Regions from separate parts of the Paenibacillus sp. PDC88 genome, predicted to be linked through region 1. Evidence: riboswitches for the same ligand, from Rfam matches in the RefSeq annotation. Region 1 holds a riboswitch; each other region holds the start of a gene.
The links. A riboswitch is a leader RNA that binds a small molecule or an ion and turns the genes downstream of it on or off. The one in region 1 is predicted to bind cyclic di-AMP.

Region 1 (10,795 bases):
TGCGGCTTATAGTTAGTGTCCGTCAGTTTAGCAGCTGAAGCCTTCTCATTCCGTCTTTTATGAGATTTAAAAGTATTCCATGCATCATCTACCACTTCCTTGTATTCCAGTTCGGTAATGGCTTGTTCGTGATGAGGCCGGAACAGTCCATAAAATATGAATGAAGCTTCGCCCGCAAGCACCGTCTGCTCGGATTGCAGAGCTGTATATGCGAATTCATACTGATATACTTCATTGGCAAGTGTCTTGTTCTGCAGTGCTTCGGGTATATTTGTTTCTTTATAGGTAAGTCCATAGAACTGGAAACCGTCTGTCGAGTAGCCTGCTGCACCCGTCAAGGATCCTTGCTGAAGATATGGGAATGTTCCGCCTTGCGGCTGATTTTGCCGGGAGCATACGACATACCCCTTCTCGGCATCTTCAAATACGGTATGGTCAATGTATTGAGACAAGTAGGCCTCATTGCTGCGTACAGCTCCCGTATCGGCAATTCCAACGTCCTGGCCGTAGATCACATCCACCTTCTGCTCTTCACCTTGAAGTGTTACTTCCCAGAACCACACACCTTGATCTGTCGGAGCAAAGGCTACTGTATAAGCGATGCTTCGCACAGTTCCTGTCCATTCTAGACAATTCCCTTTTTGATAAACACGGCTATCCGAGTGGATACCCAATAAAGGGTACGCTTCAATACCATTTTCAGAATGAATACGCAGGTAAATATTGTTCAGTGAACCGTCTAAGGGGCTCAGCATCAGCTGATTGATCATTACCTTGCCGCTTACCGCTTGAAATAAATCTCCGCTATCCCAAAAAGTAAAGGACAAATCGCCGGCCTGCACTCTTCTTCTCGCATTTGTCATTGTCGTCATGTGTAAGTGTGTTCCTCCTGTCCACTCTCTCTATTTACTGATGTATTTCCGCCCTACAGCGCATTCAGCTCATCCAGCACAGGCTGTACAAGCGACATTTTGCTCTCTACCCATGCTCTCCAGTTCGCTTCCAGGTCGCCTTCCTTAAGGATCAGATTCGTATACTCTGTCGCATAGTCGAAGGAGGCTTGATTCTTCGCTTTGGAATCGTACAGCTGCACTGTCCAGTCGTACTCCGCGAGTGCGCCGCCTTCTTCACCAAGCTTCGCCTTGTTCTGATAATGAGTGAGAGCTCTCTCACGGTAATCTTCTTTAATGGCAGGGTTAATCATGCTGAAGTCGTCGCCGAGCAGATACAACCCTTCAAACCGGCTCGGATATTTATCCTCCAGACTTGTTCCATTCTCCAGCAGGCTCTTCAGATTGCCATTCTCGTCATACTCCCAATCCGTTCCTTCAAATCCCATGTTAAGTATCAGCTGTCCTTCCTCACTGGTCGTATAATCGATCATATCCATAATGCGTTCAAACTTGGCATCATCAATATCCGGAGAGAAGATCAGTGCGGACCAGAAATTGGCCTGCTCCAGATTACGGTATTTACCGTCATCACCCAGTACGATTGCGGTATGAACAAGCTCATCACTCTCTACGCCCAGGTTCTTTCTCATTGCGGTGTCGACGTCTTGTCTATAAGAAGCTAGACCGCCAAGACTTGTCACAGCAGCGGTTCCGCTTACTCTGAAGTTGTCGCTGCCTTCACTGTTCTTCCACGTATAGAACTCAGGGTTGAGCAAGCCTTCTTTATATGCCTCCTGCATCAGCTTAAGACCTGTAAGCGTCTCTTCATCAGCAGCTCCCCAGTGATACTTCCCATCCTCGCCTTTGTAGAAAGCAGACTCTACTCGTGAATGCTCACTGTTCGGCATGATCATGTTCGTCAGTGCATCATCCGCATTAAAGGACAAAGGTACCAGATTGGAACCTACATTGCCTGGATCCTGCTCTTTCACAAGTCTTGCGTATTCCATAAGCTCACCCGTAGTGTAAGCATCTTTCAGCTCAAACCCTACTGCATCAGCCCAATCCTTCCGAAGTGCGATAACGCCGATTTGGTTGACCAGCGGATCTGCCGGCTTGTTCTCGTAGTACACGGGTCGTGGCAGCAAATACGTACCGCCAGTCAGCTCCTCCAGCTGCTCACCAAGGCCGGTCAGCTCATAGGCTGCTGCCACGTTGGGCCAGCGCTCTTTCCAATCTTCTGGGAATTCATACAGCAGTCCTTGATCGATATAATTCATCGCATCCCCATGCACGTAGTTCCATGTCGCTACATCTGGCAGGTCACCAGAGTTGATCCATAAACGAAGCTTCTCGCCCCAGGAATCCCACTCAATAAAGTTATACTCCCAGTCGATGTTGTACTTATCCATCCAGAACTGATGGAATTCATTGTCCAGCTGCCCTTCCTTCAATTGAATCGTGCTCGCTACGGAAACCGTCATTTTGTCCACGTAGTTTCCATTCTCATCCTTTTCGTTCCCACCGGATGCGCCTCCGTTAGAACAAGCTGTCATGACGAGCAGAACAAGCGACATGACGGTTACCAGTGCAGATTTCAACAATTTCTTCTGATTTGTTTTCATGTTATACCCCCATGTTTGATATAGAAGCTGAATGAAAAATATTAATGTATGATCAGGTCTTGATTGCCCCTGTTAGTACCCCTTTGGCAAAATGCTTCTGAAGCAGCGGGAAGAAGCACATAATCGGAACCATGGTCACAAAGACAGCGGCCATCTTCATTCCCGTAGAGAACGAGTTCTTTCCTACCGCCTCCACACTCGATGCATTCGACGCATTGGTCGAGGATTCCACGATAATGGCCCTCAGCACATTTTGCAACGGCAGCTGATCCTGTCTCCTCAGGAAGATCATGGCATCATACCAGCTGTTCCAATACGCTACACCATAGAACAAAGTAATCGTTGCTATGATCGGTGCAGCAAGGGGAAGTACAACCGAGAACAAAATTCTCCATTCACCGGCACCATCGAGCCTGGCTGATTCCATCAGTGATTCCGGCAGGCTATGAAAGTAATTCATCATCAGGATCATATTAAAGGCACTGAAGCTGCCTGCAAGAATGACGGACATTAATGTCCCTGTCAGATGCAGTGATTTCATGACAAGATAGAGAGGTACAATGCCCCCATTAAAAATCATCGTAAAAAGAACAAGGAAGAAGATCAGCTTCTTGCCCGGAAATTTATTGCGGCTAAGGCCATAAGCCATGCTTGTCGTTAAAAACAAACTGAGTGGCAGCCCAATCACAAGCAGCTTGGTTGTATTCCAATATCCGGTCAGGATACTCCCATCAGCAAAGAGCGCTGTATAAGAATCAAATGTGAACTCTTTAGGAAACATGAGCAGCGGATTCTCCGCATACTCCTTCGGCGTTGCGAACGAGATCATAATGACATTCCAAAAAGGAATTAAGATCAGCAGCGCCATCACACTCAGAACGAAAAGGATAAAATAATCGATAAACGTCATTTTATTGCTCAGGAACTTTGGTTTTTTTCTAGCTATCGTGCTCATCAGTTTATTCTCCTCTCCTATCGGAACAACCCGTCTCCGCCCAGCTTCTTGGCTACCCGGTCCGCTGCCAGCAAGAGGAACATGTTCACAAGTGAGCGGAACAGGCTGACTGCAGTCGAGAATGAAAAGTCCGTCGAGGACTGGAAGGTGATCCGATAAATATAGACATCAAGGACTTCGGACACATTCTGTGTCGCTGCATTCGCAAGGTTGAAGATTTGATCAAAACCGGAAGACATCAGCCCGCCGACATTCAAGATGAACATGACTGTAATCGTCGGAAGAATATTCGGCAGCGTAATCCGGAACATCTGCTGAAGTCTTGATGCACCATCAATCTGGGCTGACTCGTACTGATCCTGATCAATTCCTGATATGGCCGCAAGATAGATGATGGCTCCCCAGCCTGTTGATTTCCAAATATCTGTGAGCAGGAGCATCGGCACGAAGGTATCCTCTGATCCCAGGAAATTAATCGTTGGCAGGCCGACTAATGCAAGCGCACTGTTCACTAGTCCATCGTAGGCGAGGACATTGATGACAATACCTGAGACGATAATCCAGGATAGAAAGTGCGGGAACGTAAATACCGTCTGGAATATTTTTTTCGTTCTTCGCATCCGAAGCTCATTCAGCATCAGTGCCAGCAATATCGGAAACGGGAACTGGACGACCAGCTTCAAAATGTTGATATATAACGTTCGCCATACCGCATCAATAAAGGCAGGGTCTCTGAACACGTATTCAAAATTCTCGAAGCCGACCCAAGGACTTCCCCATATGCCCAGGTTCGCTTTATATTCCTTGAATGCGAGCGATAACCCGCCCATCGGCAGATAAGCAAACAGGATGAGCCAGATTAACCCTGGTATGAGCAGGGTATAAGTCATACGGTGTTTCCAGATCTCTGAGAACAGTCTTCGGCTTCTGGTTGGATCTGGCTTCACTTTTTTACCAGACCCAGACTCTAGAGCAGCTGGTTTCAATTTGCATCTCCTCACTCTTCATAGATCTAATCTTCTTAAGCTTCTTCACAAAGAAATTCAAAAGCAGTACCTAAATGCCTTTCCCAGAAAGACCAGTCATGAGCTCCCGGGCTCTCTACATACTTGAATTTATAAGTTGAATGATTCATATAAGCGGCAAATTCTCGATTCATGTCTACAAAAGGATCGTCACTCCCGCAGCAGCAAAGTATGGATGGGAGTTTCTTCCCTTCTTCAGCCCGCTCGCGGGCAAGCGCATACAAATCCTCTTGTGATTGAACCTCAAGATTTATACCGAATACACCTTGCATTTCCTTGATCATGTCAGAGGTCATGTCACTTCTATGCAGTCTCTGCTGGATATCCGTCACCCCTGAAAATGAAACGACTTTACGGTAACGTTCTGGATAAGTCAGCCCGCATTTGAGTGCTCCGTATCCTCCCATCGACAATCCTGCGACATAAGTCAGTTCGGGATCCTGGTTCATGTGGATGAGATTGGCACAAGTCCTGGGCAGCTCCTCCGTGATGTAATAAAAATAATCCAGCCCATGCGCCATATCGGTGTAGTAGCTTCTATTGGCCTCCGGCATGATAACTGTGCATCCATATTTCTGCGCATACGTCTCAATTGTGGTCATACGATGCCAAGTGCTCGCATTATCTCCTGCACCGTGCAGCAAATAAAGCGTGTACTTCGGTCGTTCCCCGTATTCTGTTGGAGAGATGACATGGATGCTTGTCGTCATACGGAGCGTCGGCGAACCTGTCTCTATTGCTATATAGGCCATAAAACCTCCTTTCTGATCCACTTTTTCGAATCGTTTCACCATACTATTATACGGTTATTCCTCTGTTTTACGTTAATACAGTCATTTGGAAGCGCTTGCTTCGAATCGTTTCGATTCCTATCATAATCTCTTCGCTTAAAGATTGTCAATGCAGTTTATACTGTTTTTTTACCAATCTCTAAAAAGCACAGCTGAAGATATTGACTTTCAAATGACCCTGTAATACCATATTTCACGAAATTCAGAGGACTGGAATCAATCTCCTAATCTCCCTCAAGCTGATTTATGAAATTGATTCCCTGTTCTAAACGTTTCGAAGCTATGACTTGTACTGAAACCAGTGTCAGAACACTGCTGGCGAATTAGGAATGGAGGAAACTATGATACGTACATTGAGCGGCTTTGAGAAGAAGATTAGATCACAAGACTTAAATGTCTTTTCGATTCGTGTGCTGCAGGATGGCGGGCTGGTTGGAGAATGGAACCGTGATCAAGACATGCGTCGTCAGCAACATTCTATCAGCAAATCATTTACATGCATGGCCGCTGGTCTTGCCATTGAGGAAGGAAAGCTCACACTGGATACAAAGCTCGGTGAATTTTTCAATTACAACACCACTTACCGCTCTCAGGATCCGCAGCTCCCTTCTCCTGATGAGCTCACCCTTTATGATTTGTTACGGATGTCTTCAGGGCATGACTCTCCACCGCTATGGCTGCCGGAGCGGCAGTCACTGACGGAGAAGGATTGGGCAAAATACTATTTATCCCTGCCGCTGAACCGCCCTCCCGGCAAACAGTTTACTTACAGCAGCGGCGATACCTTCATGATCTCGGCGTTGATTCAAGCAGCCGTCGGTGAGACGGTCCACCGTTATTTGAACTCCCGTTTGTTTGATCCTCTGGGTATACATCACGTGGAATGGGAAACCTCGCCTCTCGGAGTCACATTGGGATGCGCAGGTCTCGTGATCAGCACCGAAGAATTAAGCAGATTCGGCCAAATGCTGCTGGATGAGGGGGCTTATGAGGGCAAGCAGCTGGTGCCTGCAGAATGGATTCAATTTGTGACTCGCAAGCATATTGATTCTGTCGGTGAGGGAGACTGGTCGCTCGGCTATGGCTGTCAGTTTTGGATGTGTTCTCACGGAGCATATCGAGGGGATGGTGCACACGGCCAGCTGCTCGTTATCATACCGGACCGGAGAGCCGTGATTGCTGTTAACAGTGAGGAAGATCGTATACAGTCTATCCTTGACGCAGTGTGGGAAGATGTCCTGCCTATTTTAGAATAAAGCCGCCTGACTCATTCTTGAACCAACTCCCTGAACGCAGGAAAACTGCACCCCAGCTGTTAGCTTGCGGCTAACCATTGGAGCGCAGTTCCTGCACAGCAGCTACTATCTGCTGTATAAGCCTCAGTTTATTATTAGGTTTATAGAAGCAGGGCCGTCAGTGCGTTCAGATCATTCACAGTATAGTCCGGCGTATCCTTATCATCAGTGGAAGGCTGATAGCGGCCGTAACCCTGCATAATTCGAATCGTAATCATTCCAAGTGATTTGGCTGGGATAATATCATTATCAATACGATCGCCGATCATGATGGATTCCGAGGGCTCAGCTCCGGCTGTTTTCAATGCATATTGATATAAGCGCACATCTGGTTTAGACAAGCCTTGTTCGGCCGAACACGCGATAACATCCACATAAGAACGAAGTCCATATTTCTCCAGCCGCGCTTCCGTACCCGGACTTTGGTTAGCCACGATACCGATCCTATAGCGTTCACCCAGCTGCTCAAGAACAGACCGAGCTTCAGCGTAAGGCTCCTCAAGCTCCTTTTGAAACTTAAGCCTAGGCTTGATATACTCTCTGTCCTCCTCGGAAGGCACAAGCTCCGAAATCGCATACTGCATGGGAGAAGCTATGTAATTGGAATAGCTCTGAATAAATTTGCTGCGTACGTCCTCCATTGTAATGTTATACCCGAGTCCATTTGCTTCTCTCACAAATTGGCCGATAATGTGATCAACGGGAACCCATTCATTTACGAGTGTATCTCCTATATCAAAAAAGAGCCATTTCACATGATCAAACTTCCCCATAATGCCATTCTCTACCTTTCTATCTGTAAATATAGAAAAAGAGACCCATGCTTATATCACGAGTCTCACATGCTATGTTTCCTTTAACTCCAGTATATCAATCCTGTATCTAATTACGCAAACTGTATAGTAAGCACCTACACTAGCCATAAGCCGCAGCCTCCTGCTTCTATCGCTGTGTGCGTGCAGATCAATTAATTAACGGCAGCCCGTTCTCCATTTAACAGAAATCCTACTTCGCCCTTGATTGTAAAAATAACGTGGTCTGCGCCCATACCGCGGTATACTCCGCGAGGATGATTCAGCTGTGTAATAATGGTAATCGGCTTACGTGTCCAGGGTCTGCATATTTGCAAAAACCGGCAGGTCAGATTCAAGCTGTTCTCAAAAATAAAAATACGTCCTACCGCCGCATTAGGCAGCAGCCATTTACTTGTAAACGCCGTATCCATACGTATAATGTGCTCTACTCCAAGCCGTTTGACCTGCTTCTCTTCCTGTGCACTGTTCGTCAGAACAGCAAAAGAAAGCTTCTTGTACATTAATAATCGAATAAAATTTCTGGCCGCTTCATTTGGCGCCGTAACTAAAATAACTTCATCACTCATTACAATCATTTCCTCCCTGTAATAGAAAAAGACAACAAAAAAAGAACACCGACGATCAAAGGCATGCCCGGTGCTCTCCCACCTATATATCAGAACATGGCAAAACATGACCTGTGATATAGGCGCTACTCGGCTTGCTGCCTCTCCCTTTGTTACGCTTACGAGGTTAGCTGTCGGATTCGGACAAGAGAGATTGCCCTATTCACGGCAATAGCCATGAAATTCACCCCATGGATCGATGCATCCACATCTGGGTCCCCCGCTTTTTGGATCAACAAAAATTCAGCGCATAAATAAAACCACAGAGGATTAAACCTCTGTGGCTGATCGCTCACAAGATTTATCATTCCTCTCTCAAACGTTGGCACAGACGATACCTAGAGAATATTCACGTTAAGCTAAGTGAAGGAAAGAACCTTGCATCTCTTCCACATCTCTAGTTCAGCTCTGTACAGCTTACGAGGTTAGCTGTCGGATTCGGACGGTGAGAGTCGTCCTATCTGTTCCTGATGATTCCATATGACATTCCACATGAATCTTCGGTTCAGAATTCACCCCATGCATCGTGTATCATTCGGCTCTCACACCGAATCAAGCACGCTGCCTTACTCTGGTTCCCCCGCTCTCCGCCATATTAGGCAGAAATTAAGCGATCATAGCAATGAGAAACTATTTAAATAAACGGTTGTTCGTTTGCTCAAGATTTACGATATGAATCATACACCCGTTGAAAATCGATGTAAAGCTCCTTCAGCGGCTCATCTTGACGATTTAGCGTTGTTTTTGGATAGAATAAGAGTAAAACATTCATCAATATGCATGCAGCTTATCTGTTCTCAGTTTATCTCGTTATTTCGTTTAATTCTAATGCCTAAGTTTACCTTCGACAATCGTCCTCCTCAATTCTTAAGCTTTGTTTGACTTTCTCCATATATTGTTTAAAATTAAATTGTTATCAATATATATAAAGAGATTGATGAGGAACGGCAATACAAGCATCATTTATATTCCAAATTTATAGAAAGGATGGATGAAGGCATGTCGATTTATCAATACCAAGTGAATACACTTAAAGGCCAGAAGTTAAGTATGGAGGAGTACAAAGGAAAAGTACTCTTGATCGTAAATACAGCAAGCAAGTGCGGATTAACCCCTCAATACAAAGGACTGCAGGAGCTATATGACAAATTCAATGACCAGTCCTTTGAAATTCTCGGTTTCCCCAGCAACCAATTTGCCGAACAAGAACCAGGCTCAAATGATGAAATCGCGGAGTTCTGTCAAATGAACTATGGTGTGAGCTTCCCGATGTTTGAGAAGATTAAAGTCAACGGAGATGAGGCACATCCGCTATTCAAGCACTTGAAGGACAATGCACCAGGTATACTTGGCTCCAAAGCAATTAAGTGGAATTTCACCAAATTCCTTATCGATCAGAACGGAAATATTGTAAAAAGATACAGTCCACAAACGACACCGGACAAGATTGAATCGGATATCGCCAAGCTGTTAAAATGAGTATTCTGCATGTAATCCCCGTCGAAACCCACAATGGGAGCAAAAAAAAGAGCTTGAAGCAAATTGCTTCAAGCTCTTTCGTATGATGCGGTCGAGAGGACTCGAACCTCCACGGGTATACACCCACTACCCCCTCAAGATAGCGTGTCTGCCATTCCACCACGACCGCGCATCTTGTATAGCATTTTCTTGCCAACAAAATATATTATACACACTTATCAATCATAAGTAAAGTGATTATTTTAAAATATATTTTTTAATTTTTAGAGAAGGCTGTAAAGTTAAGTCAGTGTTAATATATATTACATTAAAAATAGGTATTTAACTGTTTATAGGATATTATTCCGTTTTATTATTGACATTATAAGGATGTTTATGTGAAAATACATATCAAACATAACGATATTCAAAGATAAATTGACATATACATAACATTCAAATTCACCCAAGATGGTTATCGCGTTTAACACAATAAGGGGGCGAATCTGGTGAACAGAGGAAATAAGCTTCTTGATTATGTAAAACTGCTTGATTCCTCACTTCAAGTCGGAGGATTCTCTCATTCCTTCGGACTTAAGTCATACATCGAGGAAGGTACGATCCAAACGACTACCGACCTGGAGACATTCATGCGATGTGAGCTGCATCCAAGTCTTGTGCAGTTGGAAGGCATGGCAATCAAGGCCATCTACACAGCAGTAGAGCAGAAGGATGAGTGGAGAATCGCCCTCATTGATAAGATGCTTCACGTCAAGCGAACCCCTGCTTACAAACGGGAATCCTCCAGAGCCATGGGAAAACGCCTCATCAAACTGTCTAAAGCGCTGCATCCATGGATGGACTTTGAGCATTTCGAAGCTCTTATCCATCGATATGATGCTGTCGGCTCACTCCCCGTCGTTCATGCCTGGATCAATACTCAGCTTGAGGTTACCGCCGACGATGCAGCTTCCGGTTATCTTCATGCTGCCAAGGATGTATGCCTGATTCACGCAAGACGACTATTAAAAATCGAAACCTGCGATCTCAACGCCTTGTCCAGCGTACTGGACAGTGACCTCGAAGAAGAATGGAACAGAGCCAGAAGCGCAAACCTCCAGCCCTTCCAGAGCTCAATTCTGTCAATGCAATCCCTCATACCGGGCTTTCCCTTCCACGAATCCGGTATTGAACATACAAGAGCTTAAGCCTAAGGCCCCTCCAGCTCACCTCTTCAGGGCCTCCCAAGCCCCTCCCTATCTAAAGCACGCCTGGCCCCCTCCTCTGCCAGCGTGCTTTTTTTCGTCATAATTCCACCTTACGCTGTCGCAAA
Region 2 (10,795 bases), on a different contig from region 1:
TTACAAATTCAGGGAATATCGGGGCGACCACCACTTTTACTGACAATGTTCCGGCCGGCACCAGCTATGTGCCAGGAAGCTTTCAAGTGAATGGCAGTACCATCGCAGGGGCAAATCCTGCGACAGGAGTGAATATCGGAGTCGTTGCGGCAGGCAGCACCTCACAGGTCACATTCCAGGTCGTTGTAAATTCCTTGCCTTCTCCCCCGACACTAAACAATCTAGCCTCCGTATCCTACACCTATCAACCACCGGATGGTCGTGTATTTAGTGGATCAGCTGCCTCCAATACCTTGTCAACGCCTGTATCATTGCCAAATGTAGCTGTCAGCAAAACAGCAAATCTGACGGATGCCGCAGTAGGTGAGGTGCTCACGTATACAACGGTGATAGCGAATAACGGCACTACAGCCTTGGCAAGCATCGTATTTACGGATGTTATTCCTGCAGGAACCTCCCTTGTACCCGGAAGCATCACGGTTAATGGAGTAACCCGCAATAATGCGAATCCCGGAAGCGGTATTTCGCTGCCAAGTATCCCAGGAGGAAGCTCATCGACCGTAACCTTTCAGGTGCTCATCCAGTCTGTTCCTGCGAGCGGGCAAATCGTCAATCAGGCCAGTGTCGCATACCGTTCAGGGACTTTTAACGGTCTTGGCACCTCGAACACGGTATCTACTCCTGTATATCAGCCGATTATCAGTGCTGTGAAATCATTGAACGACAATTATGCTACAATCGGCGATATCATTACAGTAAACATCAGCCTGCAAAATACAGGTAACATCGGTGCACAAGTATCAGTCACAGATCCTATACCTGCTGGTACCCTTTTTGTCCCAGGGAGTGTTACGATTGGAGGCACCAGTGTGCCTGGCGCTGATCCAGTATCAGGCATATTTATCGGGACACTGACAGCGGGAAGCACCAATACGATTACTTTTCAGCTTCAGGTTGCGTCTCTACCTGCACCGCCTTCCATATCGAATACGGCCTCGGCTAATTACTCCTATGTGCTTCCAAGCGGCCGTACACTAACAGGCTCAAGTTTGTCCAATACTGTCACTATTCCTGTATCGGCTCCAAATGTAACCGTTGATAAAATTGCCAACGCAGCCGAAGCCGCAATCGGTGATGTCATTACTTATACCCTTACTGCCTCCAACAATGGCGTAGAGCCTGTCAGCAATATCATTATCTCGGATACCATCCCGCAGGGAACCGTCTTTGTACCAGGTTCAGTAAGAGTTAACGGTGTGGTGTCTCAAGCTTCTAATCCTTCTGGTGGAGTGGCCATCGGGTCTGTACCTGGTCAGTCCTCCGTCGTAGTCAGCTTCCAGCTTCAAATTGTTGCGCTCAACGAATCAGGAATAGTAGCGAATCAGGCAAGTGTCGCTTTTACCAGTGGTACATTCACCGGGGCATCTGTATCCAATACTGTTATCCTGCCTGTCTATAATGCGAATGTATCACTAACCAAGTCTGCTAACAGATCAAACGTCACTGTAGGTCAAACCTTAACGTATACTTTTATACTCTCTAACACAGGAAACACACCGGCTTTTGCCACACTCTTCGATGAGCTTCCGCCAGAGGTCGTATTTGATGCTAACAGTGTTGTCATTGATGGTCAGCCTACTCCAGGCGCAGACCCGGAAACAGGGATCAACATTACCAGCATTCCTGCGGGCGGAACGACAACAGTCACCTTCATTGCGACCGTCAATGATCTGCCGTTATCCCAGCGGGTGATCAATCAGGCTGACGTGAATTACTTCTACCAGACAGGAAGCGGAAGAACATTAACCGGTACTGCTTCCTCCAATTCGGTCACGGTTAACGTCTCGGCTCCAAATGTGACACTTAGTAAGACTCCCTCCAGAACAACGGCTATTGTGGGAGATTCCATTATTTATACGATTGTCGTTACAAACAATGGAGGCGCACCAATTAATAACATCGTACTCAGCGATAGGCTTCCATCCCAAGTTTCCTTCATTCCTGGGAGCGCGACTGTAAATGGAACTCCTCTTCCATCTGCATCTCCGCAATCAGGTATTCCAATCGGCAGCTTGGCTCCTGCAGTCAACGCGACCGTAACTTTTGAGGTGAATGTGACCATGGCAGTGCCTTCAGAAATTAATAACCAATCAACCGTAAGCTTTACATCCGGCGTCTTCTCAGGTACTTCGAACTCCAATACATCTACCATTCCTGTCATACAGCCGCAAATTTCTCTGCAAAAAACAGCAAGTACAAGTAACGCAACAGTGGGTGATACCATTGTATATACCGTTGTTATTACCAACGCAGGCAATCTGGCAGCCGATTTGGTTCTGAGCGATACCGTTCCGGCAGGAACCACATTCTCGCCTAACAGTGTTATTGTTCAGGGCAGCCCGGTTCCCGGTGTGGTCATTAGTGATGGGGTCAGTATTGGTACCATTGCTGCAGGACAGAGCGTAACCGTCTCTTTTGCCGTCGTGGTTACTTCCCTGCCGTCACCACAGCTGATCACCAATCAGGCATCCTCTGTCTTTACTTTTACACCTCCGGATAATCGGACGTTGACGGGCACTGCGGTATCGAATACCGTCAGCTTCCCCGTGTCCGCTCCAGATGTAGAAGTGACGAAATCGAGCTCACTGGCCGATGTTTCAGTGGGAGATATTATCACCTTTACGGTAACTACCCTTAATGAAGGGATTGCTCCGGTCACGAACGTCCTGTTCTCAGATCCTACGCCAGGCACGACCTTCATACCGGGAAGTGTGACCATTAACGGGGTGCCTGACCCTTCTGCTTTTCCTGCGGGAGGGATTGAACTGGGTACCATTACACCCGGAACCTCCACTACAGTAACCTATAACGTAAGGGTGGACACTGTACCTAGTCCTCCTCAAATTACAAATCAGGCGGCGGTTACCTATACATCAGGCGCTTTTACAGGGACCACCTATTCCAACACGCCGATTATTCCGGTATATGAGCCTGTTCTCAGCGCTGTCAAGTCAGGGAGCTCCATCAATGCGACCGTCGGTGATACGATCACCTATACCATTAGTGTCACGAATTCAGGCAACTATGCTGCATCATTCACATTAACGGATCCGATACCAGTTGGGACGTCCTTTGTCGTAAACAGTGTATTAATTAACGGCCTTCCGGCTCCAGGAGCCGATCCGGCAGTAGGTATTCCCGCGGGCGTCGTGGCTCCAGGTACTTCAACAACCATCATATTCTCGGTCGTCATTGATACTTTGCCGAGTCCGCAAATTCTGTCAAATCAATCGTTTATTGCTTATGCTTACACGCTTCCTTCCGGCAGAACCTTAAGCGACAACACCGCCTCCAATGTCTCTGTTATAACCGTCTCTGCTCCAGATGTCGCGGTAGTAAAAATTTCTGCGCTGACGGCGCTATCAGTAGGTGATGTAAATACTTACAGTGTAAATGTCACGAATAACGGCATCGCAGCGGTAAACAATGTAATTCTGAGTGACCCGCTGCCTTCATTTGCAACCTTTGTTCCCGGAAGTGTAACGGTAGATGCAGTATCTATTCCCGCTGCCAATCCTTCTACCGGCATCAACATTGGAAGCATTCCGCCGGGTGCCAGTGTCAATGTTACTTTTCAGGTACAGGTAAACGCTCTGCCTCCGACAACACCTGCCGAGCTTACTAACCGCACAACGGTTACCTTTACTTCCGGTACCTTCTCAGGAAGTACCTTCTCGAATACCGTGACGACTCCAGTATTCCAACCGATCCTAACGGCCGTAAAGTCCGCCAATACGGCTAATGCAACCGTCGGAGATACCGTCGTTTACAGCATCGTATACTCGAATGAAGGTAATTATGGAGCTAATGTCATTCTTACTGATAACATTCCCGCCGGAACAACACTGGTCCCTAACAGCGTCATTGTAAATGGAGCTCCTATAGCAGGTGCAAATCCGGCTGCAGGTATTGACCTCGGGGTCATCTCGACAACAGCTACTGTCCTCTTCTCTGTAACGGTAGACAGCCTGCCTGTAAGCCAGCAGCTATCCAACCAGGCGAATTCAACCTTTACTTATACATTGCCTGACGGCCGTACGTTAAATGGCTCCTTTGCTTCCAATCTGCTGCAGATTCCGGTCTCTTCGCCGAATGTTTCATTAGTCAAGAGTGTCTCGGTGCCTACAGCAGTGGTTGGCGATACCATAACTTACAGTGTTGTAATTACCAATAACGGGATTACAAATGTCAGTAACGCGGTTCTATCTGATGTTCTTCCGTCCCAGAGCAGCTTCGTTCCTGGCAGTGTTACGATTAATGGCGTTACCCAGCCTAGTGCAAATCCAGCCGGAGGGATCAGCATCGGTACACTTGCACCCGGAGCATCAGCAACCGTTAATTTTGCAGTCAGTATCAATGCTTTGCCCCCAGCGCCATATATTATTGAGAACCAATCATCGATCAGCTTTACAACAGGAACCTTTACGGGAGCTTCTTATTCCAATACGGTATCTACTGCAATCTATCAGCCGATCTTGAATCTCGTCAAAACGGCAAGCTCATCCAACGCGACCGTTGGGGATACAATTGTGTATTTCCTGAGCTTGACGAATAACGGCAATCTGCCAGCAGATATGGTCTTGTTTGATGACTTGCCAACAGGCACCGTGCTCATTCCGAACAGCGTACTCATTAATGGAGTTCCGCAACCGGGAGCAAATCCGGGCACCGGCATACCAGTCGGGCTGGTACAGCCTGGAAATAGCGTATCCATTACCGTTACCCTTCAAGTTGTTGTTGATACGCTGCCGAATCCTCAGCAGTTAGTCAATCAAGCGACCGGCAATTATACGTACTCACCGCCAGATGGGCGTGTATTGTATGGAACCATCAGCTCTAATGTGCTGGTTATTCCGGTATCATCGCCAGATGTTACTGTAGTGAAGAGCTCCCCTGCAATTGATGCTGTCGTGGGAGATGTCATCACATATACTGTCGTTATTACCAATAACGGGATTACAGAAGTGAACAATGTCATCATGGTTGACCCTGTACCAATTGGCACAATTTTTGTCACAGGCAGTGTTACCGTAGACGGTGTACCAAGACCTTCAGCCAATCCAAATTCAGGCATCAATGTAGGAACGATCGAAGAAGGTACCTCTGTCGCAGTTACATTCCAGGTGCAGGTTGTCTTGATATGAGCCTGGATCCGAATCAGGAACGCCTTCTTCAGAACCAAACGTCGGTTACTTTTATATCAGGAGCAACAGGTGGTGTAGCTTATTCCAACCTGGTGAGCATTCCACTAACCGGCCCGGTAATCACGATTCAAAAATCAGCTTCCGTTACGCAAGCTGCATTAGGCAGCATCATCACATACGAGCTGAACATTGCTAACACAGGGAACGCCGATGCAGAGGTTATTGTGCAGGATGCGATCCCGGAAGGTCTGCAATTTATTGTTAACAGTGTGCTTCGGAATGGGCAGCCTCTTCCGGGTGTAGACATTTCTTCACCTCTGAATATAGGTATCGTTGCCAGCAGCTCAGCAGCCAATATCAGTTTTCAAGCCATTGTCACCAGCCTTCCGCCTTCTAACGAGATCTTCAATGTGGCAAGTGCAGCGTATACTTTTCAAACTTTGGATGGTCGAACCATCACGAGATACGTCACTTCTAACGGTGTGCGGATTGCAATTGCCAATGCGCAGCTGACCATATCTCAGCGTGCCAACACGCTTCAAACCTTTGTTGGAGATGTTATTACTTTTACTGTAACGATTCAAAATACAGGCTCCGTACCCGTGCTCAATGCGAGATTGAGCGTAGTGCTCTCTGCAGGAATGAGCTTTGTTCCGGGGAGTGTGATACTTAACGGTATCATCTCTCCGGGTCTTGATCCTGTTCAAGGCTTTATACTTCCCGTCATTAATCCTGGAGAGGTTGTACAGCTGACATACCAAGTTCGTGTGCTCAGCGTTAGTAGTCCTTTATCGAGCGAAGTACTCGTTGCTTACACCTCTGACGGCGTGCCTGTACAGACCAGTTCCAATGAAGTCGTTCTTTCCCCAGTTGAACCCGTCGTGAACATGGTCGTAACGGTCATGCCTGGTCAAGTCACCTATGGAGGCGCTGTACAGTTTACTGCTGTGATACTAAATGAAGGGGATCTCCCGATCGAGGCTGTTTACTATATGAATTTTCCACAAGGTCTTATCTTCGAAGATTATTCGGTTCAAATCAACGGGGTCGAGGTTCACAATGCCAATCCTGTGCTAGGCATAAGGCTGGGTACTTTGTTTCCTGGATCCAGAACGGTCATTACGTACCGAGCCCTTGTATCCTTCACCCCCTATTCCCGATTTACGCAGATGAATCTGATCAATCAAGCAGCTCTCCAGTTTACGTATCGACTGACCGATAGCAGAACGGTCTCGCTTCGTGAGGAGACAGAGGTCCAGGTATTATTTCTTGCACCTGTTATTCAGGCGGAGCTCACTTCACAGCCTGTCCGGGTTGAGCGGGGTGATGAGGTCACCATACGAATCTTGGTTCGCAATACGGGAAATCTTGCAGCAGCTCTATCGCTGCGAGGTCTCATTCCACCGGGTACAGCGCTTATGAGGGGAATCTTGCACTTCCAGGATGGGACCATAAAGCCCTTCTCAATACAAGATTTGATAGACGGGATACTCATCATAGGGGTTCTTGAGCCGGGACAATATGCAGAGATTGAATATATCGTTCGTGTGAATATCGAAGGACTTCTGCCATCCGATTTGTTAAAAGGGTACGTTACTGTATTATTTACTTATTTGTTTGAGAACAAGGAATATACACTGGAAGTTCACTCGAACGAATATATCATTGTAATCGAGCAGCACGATGAATAGAAATATCATACTCATCATATGAAAATCCCTCACTTCAATCCTGGAAGTGAGGGATTTTCTATTCTTGGATGATACTTAACTCCTCAATCTACTAAATTCGACAAAAACTAATGACAAGTTTGTCAGAAATTTATGAACGAATGAACACCTTCCAAAGTTCCTATACCTTCGGTTTAACGAGCACTTCACGATTTATTTTACACAACAACGAAAAAACTATGCCAAACTTCGGAAAAGAGAGTTGATAAATATACCAGTGAATGATAAAATCCAAAAGTAGATAAAGTAACAATTTCGTAATCATTAATGTCACTTTCGTTGTCGAAATCATTAGGTGTATGACTGATAACTGCCGAATTCTCGCACCAAGAAGCGGGGGACCCGACCATTTATGGGTGAATTGATCAATATTAAAGTGATCATAGGGAACCTTCAACCGAATCCTTAGCTAACCTCGCAGGCATTGGAAGGAGTATTATTTACTTTGAAAAAGACACTAACAGCAGCGGCACTAGGGTTCGCTCTATTATTCTCCGCAGGAGTTACAGAAGCATCCGCATCTATTCTATCTAAAACAGTTAACAATACCGTAGGCATACCTTACCAATTTGGTGGTTCCACTCTATCCGGATTCGATTGCTCCGGATTTACTCGTTATGTATATAAGCAGCTTGGTGTGAATCTGCCTCACAGCTCCAAACAGCAATTCCATAAAGGACAGGCTATCAAGAAATCCGAGCTTGTAAAGGGAGATCTTGTCTTCTTTAATACCAGCGGATCCGGTGTTTCACATGTGGGAATTTACCTTGGCAACAATCAATTTGTGTCCGCTACCTCATCCAAAGGGATCGCCATTACACCGATTAACAAAGGATACTGGAGCTCCAAGTACTACGGAGCCAAAAGAATACTGAGCCCGGCCTCTGCTGAGAGAGCTGGATTATAATTACATTACCCGATATATTATCGTTCAAACAATAGTACAAGCATATAAAATAAATGAAGAAGGTCCAGGAATGATTCCTGGACCTTCTGATGTATATGACACAGCAAGGGCTTGGAGCATTACGTTTAGATTTGGCTGCTCTTCGCAATGACATAGGGCTTCTTGGCATCACCGATCAACCTGCGATCCGCAGACAAGTGTACATCCTTATCCAATATCACGTTCTCAAGCACCGCATTCTCCTCAATTACGCATTTCTGCATAATAATCGAGTTACGTATTCGCGCCCCGCTATGTATCTTAACACCCCTAAAAATGATACTGTTCTCCACCGTTCCCCCAATAACGCATCCATTCGCAATTAAGGAATTACTGACTTCGGCCTGTTCCAAATAACGAGTTGGCGGCTCATACTTAATCTTGGTATGCACCTCATGATATTTAAACAGCTGATTGTACTGTTCCTGCTGAAGCAGCTCCAGACTGTTGCGGTAATAGCTGTCCACAGAGTTAATCACGGCATGATATCCATCATAAGCATAAGCTGCGATTTTGAGATTGGTCAGATTGTTCTGTATTCCATCTCGAAAGAAATGATTGTGGCCATGAGCAATACAATGATCTATTAATTTCAGGAACAGCTGCTTCTCTACAATAAATGCACCTAAATAGATATTGGGATGTCCACCTTCCCCATGCATCTCCGTGACCCATCCGTTATCCACATCGATTCGGATGCTTGATTCATATTCTGGGAGAATTTCATCTGCTTTTTTATACAGCAGGGTGATGTCAGCCTGTGTTTCCATATGATAATTAAACATCTCTCTATAATCAGCTGTGTAGAGATGCTGGCTGCCGGTATGAATAATATGTGTTCCAGACCCTCTCAGGAAAAAATCACGATTGTTATGAAAATGCTGCAGGTCTCCTTTTGATCTGTCCGTGGGATCATTCCAATCCGGCGGCAATATGAATAATCCTCCATGCTTGCGGTCCAGATCCCATGGCGCGCCTTCCCCTAAATGATCCATCAGGGATCGATATTTACGACGAACAAACAAAGCGATGTTATGTACTCCGGAGTGCATCATATTGGACAGGACAAAATCGATCAAACGATACCTGCCTGCAAATGGAACGGCTGCGCCGCAGCGAAAATAAGTTAATTCGTTCATTAAATCGAGTTCATGATCCAAGTTCACTACACCCATGAGCTGTTGCATATAACGGCCACCGTCCCTGTTCATATTATTTCAAACCATAGGTATGAGGTCTGTAAGCTTCATCAACGAGCAATATTTCATCCTGATCCTCTCCACCTATGATAGAACCGTCTCTGATGATCATATTTTCACTCACGATCGCTTTATGAATCTTGACGTTCTTCCCAATCTTCACCTTAGGCATGATCACCGAATCTGTAATTTCGCTTCCCTCTCCAACCTCAACGCCATAAAATAATACAGACCTGTTCACATCACCGTGCACAACACAACCTTCATTCACGATACTGCTGCGTACTTGCGCATCCTTGGAGATGTAACATGCAGGCTCATTGGGATTACGGGAAAATATCCGCCAATTCGGATCATTCAAATTTAATGGGGGATCGTCAACCAAGAGGTCCATATTAGCCTCCCATAGGCTTTGAACGGTACCGACATCCTTCCAATAACCGTCAAATGGGTATGCAAACAGCCTTTTCTCATTACGGAGCAGAAGAGGAATAATATCTTTACCAAAATCATAGGTGGAATTTGGGTCTTGCTCGCTTTCGAGCAAATGCTGACGCAGCACAGACCATTTGAATAGGTACACACCCATGGAAGCAAGGGTGCTGCGCGGCATCGCTGGTTTTTCTTCAAATTCGAAAATCTCGTAATTATCGTTCGTATTTAGCAGTCCAAATCGACTTGCCTCGGATAGTGGAACGTCAATAACGGAGATTGTGCAATCCGAATCCCGCTCTTTATGGTACTGCAGCATGGCATCGTAGTTCATTTTGTAGATATGATCGCCTGACAATATTAGAACATGCTCAGGATCATACTGATCAACAAAATGGATATTGCGATAAATCGCATCCGCGGTACCCCGATACCAGCTGTTACTTCCTTCGCGTTCGTGCGGAGGAAGGACAAATACTCCGCCTTTACGTCGGTTTAGGTCCCAATCACTCCCAATACCAACATAGGAATGAAGGATCAGCGGCTCATACTGAGTAAGTACACCAACTGTATCGATTCCGGAATTAGCACAATTACTAAGCGGGAAATCAATAATTCGATAGGTTCCTCCAAAATAAACCGCAGGCTTGGCTAAAGTTTTGGTCAGACCCTTCAAACGTTTACCTTGTCCTCCGGCCAGCAACATGGCCACCACTTCTTTTTTGTTCATGGAAGAGCCTCCTCAGGAATCGGTATGAGTTAACTGTAGCTGCTTCTGGTGAAGTGAATTCGCAGGTATGAAGTTGTAATGTAGGTATGTCTGTTTGTGAAGTTGGTAAGGAATGATGTTATTACTGAAGAAGTGGTAAATGGCAGTAAGATAGTGCATGAGGTTAAATGAATGAGAGTTAGTAGACCTAAGAGTATTTACACATTTAGTTCAAATTCATAACACATGAACAGGAACTACAAGAATAATTAATTTCTATTATATTATAAACAATAGCAACAGCTCTTGACAAACAGAGGTTTATGACGTTTCGCCCCTAATCTCCTCGGGATATGTCGACTTTAGACATATTTATACTTTTACAAAAAATATAATGCATTTGGCTTGCAATACATGTTCGCAGATAGTAAAATACGGCTTTGAGTGTATGAACTATAATAAGAATTAACGCTAAGAAAGGGGATTATTCCCATGGAACTTCTCAAATCTGAATTGCCCGGTGTAGGGATGAAGTATCAATTGGAGACGAAGGCAGGTTCCAATTTCATCATTGT
Region 3 (10,795 bases), on a different contig from region 1:
TCTTTAAGCACCTGCAGGAGGGCATGCACTTCAGAGATCATTTCACTTTGGAGCATCACGTTCTCCGGAGTATTTAACGCTTCTTTATGAGCTATGTATTCCTGAGGCAGCCAGGTCTTCTGTCTCCGACGTGCATCAATTGCTTGATTAACTGCAATCTTATACAGCCAAGCACTAAAGCTGCTATCCAATCTGTGGCTTGCCAGCTTGCGGTAAGCTCTAATAAAGGTCTCCTGGACAAGATCCTCTGCGTCCTCCCTTGGAATCCCCATTCCTTGTATAAAGCAAAATATTCGATGCTTGTAGCGGTTTACGATCACGCTGTATAGCTGCTTATTTCCATTAAGGATATCTGCGATGATTTGCTGTTCTTCTATGCTGTGTGTGTCCTCCATAACACCCTCCTTAAGCCGTACTTATCCCTCGCCCTTAATAAGACGGTGCTGGCAGCTAATCCTCTCACTTGGACAATAAAAAAAACGGCCTCGTCCTTAATGGACGAGAGCCGCCTTGAGAAATCAAGCTTACACTTCGTTGTACGATATTTCGCTGACCACTTGCTCAGGATCATATACTGAAACCTGTACTGCTTCAGTCAATATATCGGCGTAACTGTAAGACACCCGTTTAAACGTTTGCTGTTCTTGATCTAGCTTCACAATAAAAACAGAAGGGTACGTTTCTTCCAATACACCAGTACGCTCAATTGTCTTACGGCGTCCACCGTTTGCACGAAGTAGAATCTTCTGGCCAACATGAGCGTCGAGACTGCGTTTGATATCCAATAGCGAATTTTTAGCCATGGCTAACGACCACCTCTTTCCTTGTCCATTATACAAGGGGTTTCAGAGTTTGTCAAATCATCAATTATATCAGCATCAAAAATGTGTTGTCAACGAATATTTTAGCAACGTTATTGCTTTAATTCGCCACCATATTTTTTGGATCGAATTCGCTACCCTTCTCTTGGTAAATAGCTCATTTCACCCTTGTTATATGAAGCAAAAAAAGACCCCTTTAAATTAAGGAGTCCTTGTGACACAAATATTTCTTCTATAAGCTTCAGATCGCCGCTGGTGTGACCTTAAGAGTGGACAAATCCTGAAGGGGAGGTAAGCCTATCCGATAGCTCCCTCTGGACTCAAGCCCGCCGACACCGTCACTGCCGCTAATCGTGTGATGGATAATATCATTAATGTTAATGGTATCCTTTACGGAAGTGAACGCCGCCTTCGCTGCCACATATACAGGATCAAGCGCATGTATTAATACCCGGCTGGGGCTGCTGGCAAAATTCGCACCTGCACGGATCAGTGCTTCAAAATGAGACTGACACGCACCTGCAACGATCGTCAGCGCATCCAAATGCCATTCATATTGTCTCGCTACCTGAACAGCTGTAATGAAGTTTGATGAATTCTTATAATGATTGATGTTATACAGATCATAGGGCTGTCTGCCCTTTAGTACTCCGTCATGCCCCGTAATAACGACTATATCAGGACGTGAGCGCGGCAGGAGCCGATATAGTGTATCTGCCATGGAAGCTTCATGTACATAATGGCCTTCTGCGGGTACACGCAGTCTTTCATACAATGCCATGCTTTTCTTAAGATAATTAGGATCTCCATCCAGATGGAGCACCTTGCCAGGCATTTCAAAAAAAGAAGGAGACTCTGTCTGTGTGTTCTTGCTCCACTCATCAACTAACCCCGCCTGGTTACGCTGTGCTTGCTCCAGACGATGCTTCTGCAATAGCGAGTAAGATTCGTTTGCTTTAATATGTGCCAGCCGGGTCTTGTTCGTCTCTGGCTCATACGGCACTCTGATCAGATCATTCAGCGGAGAATCCGCAAGGAGCCTGAATTCAGTTCCTTTAATGACTGCTTTATCCTTCTCGAGGCCCTCCACTCGGAACGTGACATCTCCCCCATACGATTTCCGAACGACCAAGTCTCCTATATTCATCAACGTTATCACCTCTAACCCTATGTTATGGGCGAGGCAGGGCTTTGGTTCATCTCTTTTTTCGTAATTTGCGGAGTACAAGGCTCTTCAGCGTCTTAACCTTTAATCCCTGCTTCCAGCAAGACATCGCTTAGACGGGCGTACTCTTCAATACTGAGTGTCTCTCCTCGTCTCGCAGGTTCAATCTCAGCTGCCTCCAGCAGGGGCTCCAGCTGATCTCTGTTTTCTTTGGTAAAGAAACGGCTCTTCAGATTATTTGCGATGGTCTTCCGTCTTTGTGCAAATGAAGCATGAATCACCTCGAAGAAAAACTTCTCATCCTTCACTTCAACCGGAGGCTTCTCTCTTACCTTTAACTTAATAACGGCAGATTCAACATTAGGCTGCGGGATAAAAACCGTATGAGGAACGATACAAACCAATTCAGGCTCGCTGTAATATTGCACCGCGATGCTGAGCGTCCCATAATCCTTTGTTCCTGGAGAAGCAGCCATTCGTTCTGCAACTTCCTTCTGAATCATGACAACGATGCTGTCGAGCGGGAGCTTCTCCTCCAGCAGTCTCATCAAGATCGGTGTCGTTACATAGTAAGGCAAATTAGCAACGACGCTGACCTTATCCATGCCTGCAAAATTTTTTGCAAATAATTCAGGAAGATCTGTTTTAAGAACGTCTCCATGATGTACATATATATTAGAGTAAGGTTCCAGCACTTCGGTGAGGATCGGTATCAAGCGTTGGTCTATTTCGACCGCAGTTACCGTCCCTGCACGCTGTGCAAGCTTCTCTGTTAGAGCACCGATTCCCGGTCCGATCTCAAGTGCACCTTTATGTTCATCCAGATCAGCAGCATCCACAATTTTATGGAGTATATTTTGATCGATCAGAAAATTTTGTCCCAGGCTTTTTTTGAAAGAAAAACCGTGTTTCGCTATGATCTCTTTCGTTCGTCTTGGCGTTGCAATCTCATCTATATTTTTCACGTTCTCATGATCCCTCACGTTCTATTTGCTCTAGTGCTCGTACAAATTCCTCACGACTTATCTGAAACATCGTCAGCCGCTTATGCAGCTGCTTGCCATTACAATATCCTATGCCCAGAATGTTACCCAGCATCATACGCCGATTTGCGGCGTCCTTATGGACGATGAGTCCGGCTTCAATCAGATCTTGCCAGTCTATGAGCGGCTTAGCTCCATCATAGGTTGTATGCACCTTGGACAGTGCTGCGCGGATAGAGTCAGGAGATGCATTCTCCACACCAATATCACCTTTGCGGGTCGCATCCTGCTCCTTAATGAAGGCATGCTTCACGCCGGGAATCTTGTTCGATATTATTTTGCGAATTCGCTCGCCTGCATGATCAGGGTCCGTAAAGACGATAACACCTCTTCTTTGCTGAGCAAGCTCAATTTTCTTAAGTATACGGGCGTTTATAGCAGAACCGCCGGTTTCAATTGTATCTGCATTCACTGCACGCTTGATGGCTACGGTATCATCCCTGCCTTCAACGACAATGATTTCTTTAATCATGACCACATGACTTCCTTTCTAAACAAAAAGAGAAGAGGAAAAACTCCTCTTCTGCATGTAAGAGGCAAACGATAGACTTGCTGTCTAAACTTTCGTTCACCTTATATAGCATCACCTAATCTTGATGTTAATACTATAACATCAGGGACGCATTGTAAAATATATTTTAATTCAGTTCCGGCTTCACCGGACCGATAACGTATACTGTTTTACCTTTTTTGCGACCAAAATTGAGTGCCTGCTCCAAGCTGTCATAATACACATCAATTTTGTTGCCTTTGATTGCGCCGCCTGTATCTTCGGCACGACGGAATCCTACGCCTTCAATGTATACCCACCATCCGAGAGGGATCACATCAGGGTCAACTGCAATGGTACGCCCTTCCTGTACACGCGTGCCGGAAGCCGTCTTCGTACCAATGCCCTCTTGTTCTGAGGAATAGGCCGTCATAGATACATTGCTTAGCACTTTTTTGGCCTTGAATGTAACTCCGTCCTTCGTGACAGAATCGCTGTCACTTGAAGCAGATACCTTCTTCACTTTATCAGCCAGATTTGCTGACGATTTCGAAGAGGATGCATTAGAAGCTTTAGAAGCAGTTGCAGTTGCAGCTTCAGCTTCACTTGCAGAGGCAACCACGGTTTCCTGAACTGGCTCAGGCTTCTTCTTCGTTCCTACGGCAATGACCTTGTCGACACGGTTTGTTTGAACCTTCTTGCCCGTCATTTTCTTGGACACCAATTCGCCATCCTGGAAGGTCTTCTCGATCGTCTGGACGATCACGCCTTCCTTACCGCTCTGAATGACCCGGTTATCGCCCTTGTACAAGCTTGGGTCAGCCGTCTTGATCACCTTGAACGGAATCGAAGCTTCTTGTGACGCTGTTTGCTTAGTCACCCGGACTACTCGAATATTAAGATCTGCCTTCACCGCAGTGTCAGCAGCAGGATATACTTTATCATCTTCTGATACTTCGATGCTATGAGCAGCAAGTGCTTCCTTAACGGTATCCTGTGTTGTATAAACTTGCTCTGTCTCACCGTCTGCCGTTACGTTAATCGCTACGGCCCGGTTAATTGTTACTCGATCCCCATCTTCAATCTCATCACTCAAAGACATCGATACTTCGTCATGTGGACTGACTGCGATTGAATGCTCATCCAGCACTTCACTAAGCATTCCTTCACGTGTTTCCAAGGTTTGAACCTTGCCGTCCACGACAATTGAGATTTCTTTGCCTCCCTGACCATACACAATGAGTGAGATCATGACTAACAGTGCGATTGAGAAGATTGCGACTAGTGTGATCTGACGCAGATTCTCATGCTTCCATCGCAACGCGAAAGACTTGCTGGATGATGGTGACTCATGGGTCTCCTCTAGTTGGAAATTTCCCACTTCCTCCGTCCTCCTTCATAGTCCCGCCGTCAAGAGTATTGCATGATTGTATTTGACGCGACTATACCGATTTGTCTACAAAACCGGAGAAACTCCCGTCCGATTCTGCATCATGTGCCACTCTTCGCAGCATGATGTCACCTCCTGTTAACCAACAGTATGACGACAATGTAACTTTTATTCTCCTAAAACAAAGAAGCCAAAAAAGAGTTTAAGAGGAACTCTTTCGTGGCTCCGATAAGTTCAAATGAGAATATCGGAAACATCATGCACGAGTTTTGCCTCTTCAATACGCTTACGGAGTTAGCTGTCGGGTTCGGGCGTAAGAGTCGCCCCCGCTCAGATCCAGGCTGCTCATGGCAGCTGTCCTTTACGTTCACCCCAAGACTCAAGTGTTGAAATCAAATACAGTGGTCAGAGCAAGAGAGACAACTCTCTTAATTCCATCTTCTGACTAGCAGCAGACCACTATATCGGTTCCCCCGTTCTTTGTTAAATTACAAAAGATTCAGCGAGAATGACTCATGAAGTGAATTCAAAGTGGTAAATCAACTCAATGTAAAATGGACTTTACCAACAATCAACAATTCACTGAAACGATGATATCCTGTTTCGATACATGTTGTAAAGCAGTATTCAACTATGTTTTTCTAAATAATTGGTTAAAAATTTGTAATAATCAGCGAAAAAGTCTTACAAAAAGTTTAATCGCTCCGTTTTACTCACTTTTTCGCCTATTTTCCTCTGTCTTTTAACGAATGTCAAATCGTTCCAGTGCATTTGCGGTCGTAATCTCTGCCAATTCCTCCACAGAAATCCCCTTCAGCTCGGCTGCCATTTCTGCTACCAAGGCCACATGAGCTGACTCATTTCTCTTGCCGCGGAATGGATGTGGAGTCAAGTATGGAGCATCCGTTTCGATCAAGAGCCGGTCAAGCGGTACCTTTGCAAGCACCTCTTTGGGCTGCTTCGCGTTCTTGAACGTAATCGGCCCTCCGAAGGAGATATGAAAGCCCATATCCAGCGCCATTTTTGCAGTTTCCCAGCTGCCTGAGAAGGAATGCATCACTCCGCCCACTTCATGCGCCTTCTCTTCACGCAGAATTCGAATAATATCTTCATGCGCATCCCGGTTATGAATCACAATCGGCATAGCGATCTCTCTAGCCAGTCCGATTTGTTTGCGCAGCACCTCATGCTGAACCTCTTTGGGAGAAGTATCCCAATGATAATCCAAGCCAATTTCACCGATTGCAACAACCTTCTCATGTTTACATAATGATGCAATCCATTCTAAATCTCCATCCTTCATCGTGATGGCATCGACAGGGTGCCAGCCTACTGCCGCATAGATAAAATCATAGGTTTCAGCAAGTTTCATCGTAGTAGGAATCGTTTCCCGATTAAATCCTATATTAATCATTCGGGTAACCCCCTTTTCGACAGCGCGCTGAATCACTTCCTCGCGGTCAGCGTCGAACTCAGGTGCATCCAAATGGGTATGTGTGTCGAATAACATCATATATTCTTACTCCTTTCAATGCTGTATCTTGTCTCACATTACTTAAACATGCCGGCAATTTCCGGTGGAAGCTTGGGCAGTGCATTCATCAGCTTCTCCTGTGGGAAGTATAAATGATAATTCCCTTTTTGCATGCCGCTAATGGAGCGAACAATCTCGGATACTTCGGATATATCTCTTTGTCTTTCCTGCTTGTCTAGAATAATGATCTGTCTCTTGCTCCCCGCAATATCAGGTCGGAACACATCATACGGCAGATCGGTAGGAAAATCAATTTCAAGGTCATAGGCTGGATTCAAGCCTGCCTTGAGAAATGCATCTTCAATCCGCTTTATATCCTTCTGCTCAATATAATCCACTTCCACATACTTATAGAGCTTACGGTCCAGGAACCGGGTACAAAGCTCACTCAGAATCGGATCCTTCTCATATGTCCATTCATTAAAGGCAGCCTGAATCGTGGATTCATCGATACGAAGATAGTCTGTGACCGATACATCCCCCTTAATCAGATGAAGGAGAGGTCTGAGCATGAAGTCAAATATGTACCCTTCTGCTACAAGTTCCTTGGCTCTTCTAAAGATTTGACGCAGGACAATTTCGGAGCTTCGAGTGACCGGGTGAAAATACACCTGCCAATACATCTGATATCTCGACATTAAATAATCCTCTACGGCATGCATTCCTGAATCTTTAACGACAACTCTCCCCTGGTAAGGACGCAGCATTCGAAGTATGCGGTCAAGGTCAATAGTTCCATAATTCACTCCGGTATAATAGGCATCTCGCAGTAAGTAATCCATTCGATCGGCATCAAGCGGACTAGAAACCAGATTAACAACTATAGGCTTGTCATACGTCTTGGCAATAACCGAAGCGACCTTTTGGGCAAAATCAGGACCTACGGTACCCAGTATCCGCCCTACTTCTGTATCTCCCAGTATGATTTTACAGGTCCATTCTTCATGATCCATATCAAACGCCTCTTCAATGGAGTGAGAAAATGGGCCATGTCCAACATCATGCAGCAGAGCTGCGCATAGAGCGACAAGCTTCTCTTCTTTTGGCCAATCGGGATATTCATTCCGTTCAAACTGCGATATGATCTTCCTTGTAATTTCATACACACCTAAAGAATGAGAGAAACGGCTGTGTTCTGCTCCATGAAAAGTCAAATATGTAGTCCCCAATTGTCGAATTCGGCGAAGACGCTGAAATTCAGGGGTATTGATAAGCTGCCATATGATCGGATCCTGAACGTGCACATAGTTATGAACAGGGTCTTTGAATACTTTCTCTTCGCTAAGCTTTTGTTCCATCGATAATCAGCTCCTTTTTCAACCTAATTTCTTATAACAAAATTCAATTGTGTGCAACTAAAGTCGGATTTCGACTTTTTCCATACAAATCACTTCATATATTCGACATTATACGACAAAGTTTGTCGAATGATGATGCAGTTTTGATTTCCAAATCGACACGCGTTATAATAATAGATAGATACTAGAAAATCATCGTTAATACCAGTACTCATTCCCTTTCTTCATACAATGTTAACTTAATTCTTCATTTTCAATGTTGACTGATTTGGGAATGGTTGGTATGATGATTAGCATAAAAGATAAAATAATGTCGAATCATGACAGTAATAAGCGATGGCGAGAGGAGTTAGTATAAAATGATGAAATCTACAGGTATTGTAAGAAAAGTTGATGAACTGGGCCGGGTTGTTATTCCTATCGAACTGCGCCGTACACTCGGTATTGGTGAAAAAGATGCTCTTGAAATCTACGTAGACGGTGAGCGCATCATGCTTAAGAAATATGAGCCTGCTTGTATTTTCTGCGGCAACGCTGAGAACGTAACTTACTTCAAAGGTAAAATTGTTTGTCACGAATGTATTTCTGAAATTCCGGCACCTGTGACAAATTAAGTAAAATAGGTTATAATCAATTTTGGATAGAGAAAAGCATACTTTCAATCAGTAATCATTACGATTCCTTTAATATAGATGCTCGCTTTTCTTAAGAATATATAATTGTTATTTCTAACCTTTTTCATATCTCCTTAGACACCTTCCTCGTCAGATCCAATCTGCCGAAGAAGGTGTTTTTTCTTTGTAATCCGCATGAGGTCTATTGTCCCTCTTTTAATAAAGCATTATATACATCCCTTTTGGATAGCTCGCGGTCTGCAGCCGTACTCTTCATCGCATCCTTGCGAGAGAGGCCTTCCTTCTCATAGTGCTCCACATGCGCTGTAAGACTTAAATGCTGCCACCACTCGTTCTGCAGCTCTTTCTCTTCGTCCTGACTTCTTCCCTCTACAATCAAACAATATTCTCCTAGGGGCGGATGCTCCTCAAGCCACTCTATACACTCCTGTAGATTCCCTCGCACATATTCCTCGTGACGCTTGGTCAGCTCTCTGGCGAGCACTGCTCTTCGGTTACCCCATAACTCCTGCATGACGGTCAACGTTTTTTGTACCCGATGCGGCGACTCATAAAACAGCAGGGTGCCCTGCGATGCGCCAAAACTTTTCAGAATAGCCGTAATGTCCTTTTTCTCACGGGGAAGAAATCCGACAAAGGTAAATCTCTCGGTTCCAAGACCAGACGCAATTAGTCCGGACAGAGCAGCATTCGCTCCTGGCACCGTCACCACGGGAATGTCTGCATGAATGGCAAGACGGACCAGGTTTGAACCAGGGTCAGAAATAGCTGGCATACCAGCATCGCTGACGAGGGCTAAATTTTTTCCTTCTATTATATATCGAATTAATTCAGGTCCACTGGCTTCCTTGTTATGCTCATGATAACTAAACAACAGCTCAGGGCTAATCTCATAATGAGTTAATAGCTTACGGGTTTGTCTTGTGTCTTCCGCGGCAATGATATCACATGACTTCAAGGTGTTTACCGCCCGATATGTGATATCTTCCAAATTACCGATGGGCGTACCTACAAGATACAATGTACCTGTCCCTTCTTTTTGTTCAAAGCTCTTCTGTACTTGAATACTCATTGCTAACTCCTCTCCAGTTCCACGTTTCATGGATCCTGCTTCTATCCAATCCAGCGCTAGTCATGTACTCGGATAGTAAATATCCATAATTTCTTTGCAGTATTCCCCATTTTCGTTATACACGATCAGCGGCGGCAGCATTCTGACATCCGGTTTGCCATCTCTTAAAGCCTCAATGAGCACCATATTCGCTTCTTTATCGATTCGTGGATGAACCATGCGAATTCGTTTCGGCTCCAACCGATATTTACGCATTAAGGTGATGATCTCACCGATTCTCTGGGGTTTGTGTACCATGGATACTTTTCCGCCTGTACGTACTAAATGCATACAAGCCTTCAGCACCTCCTCCAAAGTACAATGGATCTCATGCCTGGCGATCGCCTGATGCTCATTCAGTGTAATATCACTGCCGTTTAACGGCATATAGGGTGGATTAACAGTAATGGCATCATAGACTCCATAACCTGTAATGCCAGAGAGTGCTCTCAGGTCCCCTTCCCGAATCATGATCTGGTCTCCGAGCTCATTCAGCATGACACTTCGTCTGGCCATATCGGCAATTCTAGGCTGAATCTCAATTCCTTCGATCGATGCTTCTGTTCTTGTGGACACGAGGAGTGGAATGACCCCATTCCCTGTACAGAGATCCAGGACCTTTCCCCGCTTGGGAAGGCCTGCAAATCTGGCCAGCAACACAGCGTCCATTGAGAAGCTGAATACCTCGTCGCTTTGAATAATACGCAAATCATGAGTTAACAGATCATCCAATCGTTCAGATGGCTGTAGCTTAATCTTGTTTATGCTCATTTTGATACCTGCCTGATTTATATTAATGGATATACCCTTGATTGAAGCAACTAAAGGTATTATGAAATGATTCATGTTTGTATTGTTAATAGAAAAGCCGTAGGGTATCCCTACGGCTCGTTACTTATTCAAAAATGACAGACAGAACAAACAATCGCCCTCTGTACGTAAATGCCCATAATAAACGTTACAAATATGGAAACCTTCGTAATACAATCTTGCCAAATTATCGTAACCCTCTCCAACCACCTCTTCGGTAGTCTCGGCTGCGGGCACTAATTGTACAGGATTTTTGGGAGCTGGTGCAGGTGTCTCCGAAGAGGACTCCCGCTTTAGGACCTTGCGCAACTGTTCATTTTCCAGCGTCAAACGTTGATTCTCTTCGAGCAGTTCCTTTACAATCATTTTTAACTCGCCAAGATCATTATGCATTTGTCCCATTTGTGTTTCCATTTCAAGAATGTGCGCAAAAATCGATTTTTTCTCCAAGATCCCACCCCGAAAGCAAACATAATGGTTACTTGATGACGACGTCAT

Region 2: linked by a shared signal. The riboswitch ahead of BLW49_RS01110 (C40 family peptidase) and the one ahead of BLW49_RS18100 (hypothetical protein) in region 1 are both predicted to bind cyclic di-AMP.
Region 3: linked by a shared signal. The riboswitch ahead of BLW49_RS25835 (ubiquitin-like domain-containing protein) and the one ahead of BLW49_RS18100 (hypothetical protein) in region 1 are both predicted to bind cyclic di-AMP.

Annotation. Positions count from the first base shown of each region.
Region 1 covers NZ_FNNT01000006.1:34,403-45,197, forward strand. The annotation lists gene BLW49_RS18065 (amylo-alpha-1,6-glucosidase) at 1-872, opposite strand, end outside; gene BLW49_RS18070 (extracellular solute-binding protein) at 926-2,518, opposite strand; gene BLW49_RS18075 (carbohydrate ABC transporter permease) at 2,571-3,473, opposite strand; gene BLW49_RS18080 (ABC transporter permease) at 3,491-4,459, opposite strand; gene BLW49_RS18085 (alpha/beta hydrolase) at 4,495-5,250, opposite strand; gene BLW49_RS18090 (serine hydrolase domain-containing protein) at 5,631-6,545, shown strand; gene BLW49_RS18095 (HAD family hydrolase) at 6,686-7,339, opposite strand; gene BLW49_RS18100 (hypothetical protein) at 7,552-7,965, opposite strand; cyclic di-AMP (ydaO/yuaA leader) riboswitch at 8,106-8,263, opposite strand; cyclic di-AMP (ydaO/yuaA leader) riboswitch at 8,404-8,627, opposite strand; gene BLW49_RS18105 (glutathione peroxidase) at 9,004-9,483, shown strand; tRNA gene BLW49_RS18110 (tRNA-Leu) at 9,570-9,652, opposite strand; gene BLW49_RS18115 (urease accessory protein UreF) at 9,972-10,670, shown strand.
Region 2 covers NZ_FNNT01000001.1:265,364-276,158, forward strand. The annotation lists gene BLW49_RS01100 (beta strand repeat-containing protein) at 1-5,204, shown strand, start outside; gene BLW49_RS01105 (DUF11 domain-containing protein) at 5,201-6,895, shown strand; cyclic di-AMP (ydaO/yuaA leader) riboswitch at 7,236-7,373, shown strand; gene BLW49_RS01110 (C40 family peptidase) at 7,380-7,841, shown strand; gene glgD (glucose-1-phosphate adenylyltransferase subunit GlgD) at 7,967-9,067, opposite strand; gene BLW49_RS01120 (glucose-1-phosphate adenylyltransferase) at 9,093-10,241, opposite strand; gene BLW49_RS01125 (cation:proton antiporter regulatory subunit) at 10,713-10,795, shown strand, end outside.
Region 3 covers NZ_FNNT01000014.1:7,467-18,261, reverse strand. The annotation lists gene BLW49_RS25860 (RNA polymerase sigma factor) at 1-395, opposite strand, end outside; gene veg (biofilm formation stimulator Veg) at 525-803, opposite strand; gene yabG (sporulation peptidase YabG) at 1,063-1,968, opposite strand; gene rsmA (16S rRNA (adenine(1518)-N(6)/adenine(1519)-N(6))-dimethyltransferase RsmA) at 2,064-2,951, opposite strand; gene rnmV (ribonuclease M5) at 2,956-3,501, opposite strand; gene BLW49_RS25835 (ubiquitin-like domain-containing protein) at 3,668-4,900, opposite strand; cyclic di-AMP (ydaO/yuaA leader) riboswitch at 5,178-5,424, opposite strand; gene BLW49_RS25830 (TatD family hydrolase) at 5,652-6,422, opposite strand; gene BLW49_RS25825 (HD domain-containing protein) at 6,461-7,741, opposite strand; gene BLW49_RS25820 (AbrB/MazE/SpoVT family DNA-binding domain-containing protein) at 8,101-8,355, shown strand; gene rsmI (16S rRNA (cytidine(1402)-2'-O)-methyltransferase) at 8,558-9,448, opposite strand; gene BLW49_RS25810 (tRNA1(Val) (adenine(37)-N6)-methyltransferase) at 9,509-10,258, opposite strand; gene yabA (DNA replication initiation control protein YabA) at 10,379-10,747, opposite strand; gene BLW49_RS25800 (PSP1 domain-containing protein) at 10,776-10,795, opposite strand, start outside.